2 regions of the Streptomyces venezuelae genome follow, and region 2 is predicted to be linked to the other one. Evidence: riboswitches for the same ligand, from Rfam matches in the RefSeq annotation. Region 2 holds a riboswitch; the other holds the start of a gene.
What was found. A riboswitch is a leader RNA that binds a small molecule or an ion and turns the genes downstream of it on or off. The one in region 2 is predicted to bind cyclic di-AMP.
Positions count from the first base shown of each region.

Region 1: another riboswitch for cyclic di-AMP. It lies ahead of DEJ47_RS23085 (C40 family peptidase); the one in region 2 lies ahead of DEJ47_RS18055 (M23 family metallopeptidase).

Region 1 is NZ_CP029193.1:4,952,715-4,956,339, forward strand. It holds gene DEJ47_RS23080 (hypothetical protein) at 65-418, shown strand; gene DEJ47_RS23085 (C40 family peptidase) at 581-1,783, opposite strand; cyclic di-AMP (ydaO/yuaA leader) riboswitch at 1,790-1,946, opposite strand; gene pcrA (DNA helicase PcrA) at 2,234-3,625, shown strand, end outside.
Region 2 is NZ_CP029193.1:3,915,700-3,919,324, forward strand. It holds gene DEJ47_RS18050 (aldo/keto reductase) at 1-151, opposite strand, end outside; gene DEJ47_RS18055 (M23 family metallopeptidase) at 234-1,301, opposite strand; cyclic di-AMP (ydaO/yuaA leader) riboswitch at 1,313-1,476, opposite strand; gene DEJ47_RS18060 (PP2C family protein-serine/threonine phosphatase) at 1,698-2,879, opposite strand; tRNA gene DEJ47_RS18065 (tRNA-Met) at 3,053-3,126, opposite strand; gene DEJ47_RS18070 (YceI family protein) at 3,585-3,625, shown strand, end outside.

The DNA.
Region 1 (3,625 bases), 1.0 Mb from region 2:
GACGGGGCGGTGCTACAGGGGCGCCTGCCGGGTGCGGCGGAGGGCCCGGCTAGGCTCCGGCCTCATGGACGTACTCATCCATCTCTTCGTCGGCCTGCACATCATCGGCATCGCCTCGCTCCTGGGCGGTTTCCTGACCCAGATGAAGCAGATGGGCCAGGGCACCGCGCGTTTCAGCCCCGCGATGCTGCACGGCGCGCTGACCATGCTCGTCACCGGTGTGGCCCTGGTGGGCCTCAACCAGGCGGACGACCACACGGTCAACAACGTCAAGATCGGCGTCAAGCTGGCCGTGCTGATCGTGATCCTCGCGCTGGTCTACGTGAAGCGCGACGAGGAGAAGGTCGACAAGGGCATGTTCGGGGCGGTCGGCCTGCTGACCACGGCGAACATCTTCATCGCTGTGCTCTGGACCTGAGCGGGCCGGGGGCGGACCTGAGGGGCCGAGCCGGTCCTGAGTCGGCCCTGAGCCGGTCCTGGGGCGGCCCCGATCCGACCCTGAGTTTTCGGCCTCTACGCGCGCGTGGCCCGTATCCCTCCCGGATACGGGCCACGCGCGCGTGGAACGGGCGCCGCCGCGTCAGGCGGGGCGGACCACGCTGTGGATCGGCATGTAGTAGATCGACTCGACGCGGACGTTCGCGCCCGGCTTCGGGGCGTGGATCATCTTGCCGTCGCCGATGTAGATCCCCACGTGGCTGATGTCGTCGTAGAAGAACACCAGGTCACCCGGTTCAGCGTCGGCGGTCTTCACCGTCGTGCCGACCTTCACCTGGTCCCACGTGGTGCGCGGCAGCGAGATCCCCGCCGCCTTCCACGCGTCCTGCGTGAGGCCGGAGCAGTCGTAGGAGTCGGGGCCGGTGGCGCCCCAGACGTACGGCTTGCCGATCTGGGCCTCCGCGAAGGCGATGACCTTCGCGGCCTTGGTGGCGTAGCCGCCGTCCGAGCTTCCGGAGCCCGAACCGGAATCGGAACCGGAACCTGAGCCGGTGCCGGAGTCCGAACCGGTGCCCTGGCCTCCCTCCCGCTCCTTCTCCCGCTGGGCCGCCTCCTCCGCCTTGCGCTTGCGCTCCGCCTCGGCGGCCTGCTCGCGCGCCAGCTTCTCCGCCTTGCGCTTGGCCTCCTGCTTCTTCTTCCGCTCGATCTCCGCGAGCCGCGCCTTCTCCTCGGCGGTCAGCTTCGAGAGGAGCTCGCGCGCGTCCCCCAGCTTCTTCTGGACGGTCTTCTTGCTCGTCCTGAGCTCGTCCCGGGAGTCGGTCAGCGTCTCCAGGCTCTTCGCGGCCTTCGTGCGCTGCTTCGTCGCCGACGCCTGCTCCGCCTGGTAGGCGTCGACCGCCTTCTTCTGGCGCGTGGTGAGCCGGTCCGCCAGGTGGTTCTGGTCGAAGTAACCCTGCGGGTCGTTCGCGAGCATCATCGTGGCCGTCTCGGAGACGGCGCCGGTGCGGTACTGCGCGGCGGCGAACGAGCCCAGCTCCTGGCGTGCGTCGTTCAGCTTGTCCGTGCGCCGCGCCACGTCGTCGAGGAGCCGGTCGACCTTCTTGCGCTGCTTCTCGGTGCGCTCCTTGGCCGAGTTGTACTTCTGGGTGGCGACCCCCGCCTGCTGGTAGAGCTCGTCGACCTTCTTCTGCACCTCTTCGAGGCTGGGCCTGGTGGGCGCCGAGGGCGCGGCCTGTGCGCTCTGCGACAGGAGGGCGACGGAGGTGAGGGCTGCCGTCGTGATGCCGATGGCGGGGGCCGTACGAATGCCGGCTGCCCGGTCCCGCGGCTTGCGGTGCGACGCCAAGGAGGCGACTCCTTCCGTAGACCGCCTACCGGGTTAGCTGTCGGGTTCGGGCGGATGGTTCGGAAGGCTGCCCTACGGTCCCGTACGAAGTACGGGACCGATTCACCCCAAGTTCTCGGTGGGTCCCCGGCTCCGAACACGTCGGACTCGGCGGAGGCCGCCCGTTCCCGGCGGGGTTCGCCGGTGGGGGGACGAGTGGCCCGCCGGGCACGCTAGCCAACTCGTGTGGTGCCTGTGAAGGTTGATGTTCGATATGCCCGATACATTTTCGTTATCTCTCGCGGGCGTGTGCGGCGCGCGGGCGGTCTTGTCGGAGTGTGATCGTCCGCGGGCAGGGCGTGACCCGGCCCGGCGTGTCCTGTGGCGTGGACCGGCGCGTCGTGTGACGTGGACCGGTCTGTCCGGAACCCGCAGCGGGTTGTCAGTGGGGCCGCCTAGACTCGGGAGGCGATGAGCAGCCTCTTTGATGACAGCTTCCTGGCGGACCTGCAGCCCTCCCGGGCCGCGGACGAAGCGCCCCCGCCGCCGCCCGAGGACAGCGCTCCGGAGCCCATTCCGGACGACCTGTTCGACGGGAAGTTCGACGCGCCCATGACCCGGGACACGCACTACCGCGACGGCGCCGCCCGCCCGGTCATCGACCCGGCGACGCTCCTCGACGGGCTGAACGAGAACCAGCGCGCGGCCGTCGTGCACGCGGGCTCCCCGCTGCTCATCGTCGCCGGTGCCGGATCCGGCAAGACCCGCGTGCTGACCCACCGCATCGCGTACCTGCTGGCCGAGCGCGGCGTGCACCCCGGCCAGATCCTCGCGATCACCTTCACGAACAAGGCCGCGGGCGAGATGAAGGAGCGCGTCGAGCAGCTCGTGGGTCCCCGGGCGAACGCCATGTGGGTGTCGACCTTCCACAGCGCCTGTGTCCGCATCCTCCGCCGTGAGTACAAGAAGCTGGGCTTCACGTCCTCCTTCTCGATCTACGACGCCGCCGACTCCAAGCGCCTCATGGCCCTGGTCTGCCGTGATCTGGACCTCGACCCGAAGAAGTTCCCGCCGAAGTCGTTCAGCGCCAAGATCTCGAACCTGAAGAACGAGCTGATCGACGAAGAGGACTTCGCAGGTCAGGCCGCTGATGGCTTCGAGAAGACCCTCGCCCAGGCCTATGCCATGTACCAGTCGCGCCTCCGCGAGGCGAACGCGCTGGACTTTGACGACCTGATCATGACGACGGTCCACCTGCTGCGTGCCTTCCCGGACGTCGCCGAGCACTACAGGCGCCGTTTCCGGCACGTGATGGTCGATGAGTACCAGGACACGAACCACGCGCAGTACGCGCTGGTGCGCGAGCTGGTCGGGCCCTCCGGCGGCGAGGGTGACGACCCCGCGGAGCTGTGCGTGGTGGGCGACGCCGACCAGTCCATCTACGCCTTCCGCGGCGCCACGATCCGCAACATCCTCCAGTTCGAAGAGGACTACACGGACGCGACGACGATCCTCCTGGAGCAGAACTACCGCTCCACCCAGACGATCCTGACCGCCGCCAACGCGGTCATCGAGCGGAACGAGAGCCGCCGCCCCAAGAACCTGTGGACCAACCAGGGCGAGGGCGCACGCATCACCGGATACGTCGCCGACACCGAGCACGACGAGGCGCAGTTCGTCGCCGACGAGATCGACCGCCTCACCGACGCGGGCGACGCGAAGGCCGGCGACGTGGCGATCTTCTACCGGACGAACGCCCAGTCCCGTGTTTTCGAAGAGATCTTCATCCGCGTCGGCCTGCCCTACAAGGTGGTCGGCGGCGTCCGCTTCTACGAGCGCAAGGAGGTCCGCGATGTGCTGGCC
Region 2 (3,625 bases):
CGGTGTCGATGAAGTTGCCGCCTGCCGCGGTGTAGGCGTCGAGGACGGCGAAGGACGCCGCACGGTCCGCGGTCCAGCCGAAGACGTTGCCGCCGAGGGAGAGCGGGAAGACCTCGAGGTCGGAGGAGCCGAGAGGGCGAAGAGAAGTCATGTGCTCCTCAACGCCCCCAGTGGAAACGGAATTCCGTGCAAGCCCCATGCAGTCGGCCGCCCGGCAGGCCGACCGCGCGGGGTCAGGGGTTGAGGCCCTTGCTCTGCAGCCATCCGAGCGGGTCGATCCCCGTGCCGCCCGGCGTGTGGACCTCCATGTGGAGGTGCGGACCCGTGACGTTGCCGGTCGCGCCGACGCGGCCGATGACGTCACCCGTGGAGACCTTCTGGCCCGCGCTGACGTTGAGCGAGGACTGGTGGCAGTACCAGACCTCCGTGCCGTCCTCGAGTTCGAGCACGGTGCGGTAGCCGTACGCGCCCGCCCAGCCGGCCTCCTTCACGGTGCCGGTGTGCACGGCCTTCAGAGGGGTGCCCGTGGGCGCCGCGAAGTCCAGGCCGGTGTGGTGGCCCGAGGACCACATGGAGCCGGCGTCGCCGAAGTGCGAGGTGAGGGTGTACGAGGAGGTGGGGATGACGTAGCTCTTGGCGAGCTTGGCCAGGCGCGCGGCCTCGGCCTTCGCCTTCCGGGCCTCCTCCTCCTTCTTCTTCTTTGCGGCGGCCTTGGCGTCCGCCCGCTTCTCGGCGGCCCGCTGCTGCGCGGCCGCTTCCTCCGCGGCCTTCTTGACGGCGGCGTCCTCGGCCGCCGTCCGCACGGCGGTGTCCGCCTGGTTCTGCTGGTTCTCGGCCTGCTGCATGATGCGGGCGCGCAGGGCCTCACCGGCGTGGGTGGTGCCCTGCTCGGCGTCGGCGGTGCTGACACCGGCGGCGGTGAGGGGGGCCGCGGCGGCGACGGCGGTGTCCGCGGCGGCGTCGTCGGACATCAGCGAGCCGACACCCGGCAGGGACTCGGCCTCGGGCAGCGAGTCGGTGACCGCGCCCAGGTCGGGCATCGATATGGAGACCGGCGGCTTGCCGTCCTGCGCGGTGGCGATGCCACCGGCGCCCACGGCGGCGATGACGCCCACGCCGAGCACGGTGGAGCTGCGGGCGAGCCCGCCGCCGCCCTTCTTGTGCACACGGTGCCTGCCGCGGACGGGACGGACGGACTCCTCGGTGGGGTTCCACTCTTCGAAGGAGCCCTCGTCGTACGAACCGAAGTCGTCGTCATTCGGAACGTAGACGGCTTGGGGGGCAGGCCGGTTGGACGCCACTGGGGCGCACTCCTTTCCTTCCTTCTCGCCTACCGGGTTAGCTGACGGGTTCGGAGCAGGAAGGTCTCCTACGAACACCTGGCACGGGTGCACGAATGCACGGATGCGCAGGGGCTCGATTCACCCCATGTTGGTGGTTCCCCGGCTCCCTTGCGGGATTAGGCGCGTGCGCACGGAGCCGCCTCTAGTGACGGCTGGGACGACCGCGCTGCGTTATCGAACGTTAATAGACAGCGGGTCGGTATTCCAAGCCGTTCCGGTTGATCGTTAACGCTCACCGGCTGTACGTACCGGGACACGGAGGGGCGGAACGGGGCGAGTTGACCCGACATCCTTAAACACCGGAACTCCACATTCCCTTGACAGAGCGTCAGTTGTTATGCGGAGGGATGCACTTCAGTCACCGGCCGTCACGTCGGATCCGCCGTCCGCTTCGGCCGCTTCCCCGGCGGTGGGGCGCCGCACCGCGAGCAGCGCCATGTCGTCCGTCATGCCGCCCCCGGTGTGCCGCCGCACCTCCCCCGCCAGGGCGGCGAGGAGTGCGTGCGGGCCGCCGCGCCCCGGGAAGATCCGCCCGCCGAGCCGGGTCGCGGGATCGTAGAACTCCCCCGCCGCGTTGCGCGCCTCCGACAGGCCGTCCGTGTAGAAGAGCAGCAGCGCGCCGGGCGGCAGTTCCGTCTCGTCCACGCGGTCCGGCCACGCCCCGAGGTCGCCCATGCCGAGCGGCAGCGCGGGTTCGCTCGCCGACAGGACGCAGAGCCGCCCGTCGCCGCACAGCAGCAGCGGCGGCGGGTGCCCGCGATTGACGAGCCGTACGACGCCCTCGCCGTGCCGGATCTCGGCGAGGACCGCGGTGGTGAACCCTTCGAACGCGTCGAGCCCGTCGCGCCGCGTGCCCTCGCGCGCGAGCGCCCGCTCCAGGCGCTGCGCGACCGCCTCCAGGGTGGCCTCCTGCTCGGCGGCCTCCCGGAAGGCGCCGATGACGACGGCGACGGCGGCGACCGCGCCCATGCCCTTGCCGCGCACGTCGCCGACGATGAGCCGTACGCCGTGCGGGGTGTCCTGCACCGCGTACAGATCGCCCCCGATGAACGCGTCCGCCTGCGCCGCCTCGTACCGCGCCGCGAAGTCGAGCCCGCCGATCCGCGGATCCGGTTCGGGCAGCACGGCGCGCTGGGTCGCCTCGGAGATGGAGCGGGCGATGGCGAGCCGGTCGTTGCTGCGGCGCACGACGCGGTTGATGACGATCGCGAGCGCGGCGACGGTCACCACGGTGACCACTTCGGTGACGGCCTCGACCTGACTGCTGACGGTGCCGCCGTAGTGCAGGAAGAGGACGGCGACCGTGGCGGCGACGCCGGTCAGGACGGTGTTGAGCCGCGAGTAGAAGGGGGCGGCGATCAGCGGGGCGGCGGTGAAGAGGGGGGCCGCGGTGAACTCCGACGGGGTCGACGCGTCGTACACGACGCCGACGACGAGCAGCAGGAGCGGCAGGACGCGGACGAACGCCCGCTCGGGCCCGGTGGCCCCCTTGGCTCCCCTGGCCCCCCTGTCGTCGGGTCCTCCTCGCTGCCCCACCGCTCGTCTCCCGCCGACTCCGCGCCCATCACCGCGCTGCATTCAGGGTTCCCGCAGCGGCGGGAGGGTGCGAGTCGGCGTGGGCCGACCGGGTGACGAACGGAAAAGCCATCCGAGGGCCGGGGAAACACCAGAGGCCGGGAAGCTGATGCTTCCCGGCCTCTGGCCTTCAGTAGCGGGGACAGGATTTGAACCTGCGACCTCTGGGTTATGAGCCCAGCGAGCTACCGAGCTGCTCCACCCCGCGTCGGTGAACACAACAGTACGCCATCCGGAGGGGTGCGTCGAACCACTTACGTGCTGTCGGCGTGTGTGAGGGGCTCCCACACCACGTGCCGCCGCACAGCCAGGCCGGTGCCGTGGCTCCGAGCTGGTACCTGGGGTGGAACTCGTAGCTCGCGTGCTTGAGGTTGCGGCAGATCTCCTGCGAGAGCCCGCCGGGGAGACGGGCAGCTTCCCGGCGGACCCCAGAGAGAAGTAGGCGGGCACACGCGTCATCGCACCCGGCCCCGCGCCCCGCCGCCGCGCACGGCCGGACTGGTCCGTTCGGGCGACGCGGCCCCGGGATCGGGCCGCCGGGACCGCCCGCGCCAACCCCGCTTGACTCAGGCTGGTTTGGCGCTGGAGCACCCCGAACAGAGCCGTCCCGCGGCGGTATCGTCGTGAAACCCACGACGTCGCGACGCCCTCCGGGAGTGACCAGCAATGTCAGCGATCACCGAGCTCAGCGAGCTGAGCGGCGAGTA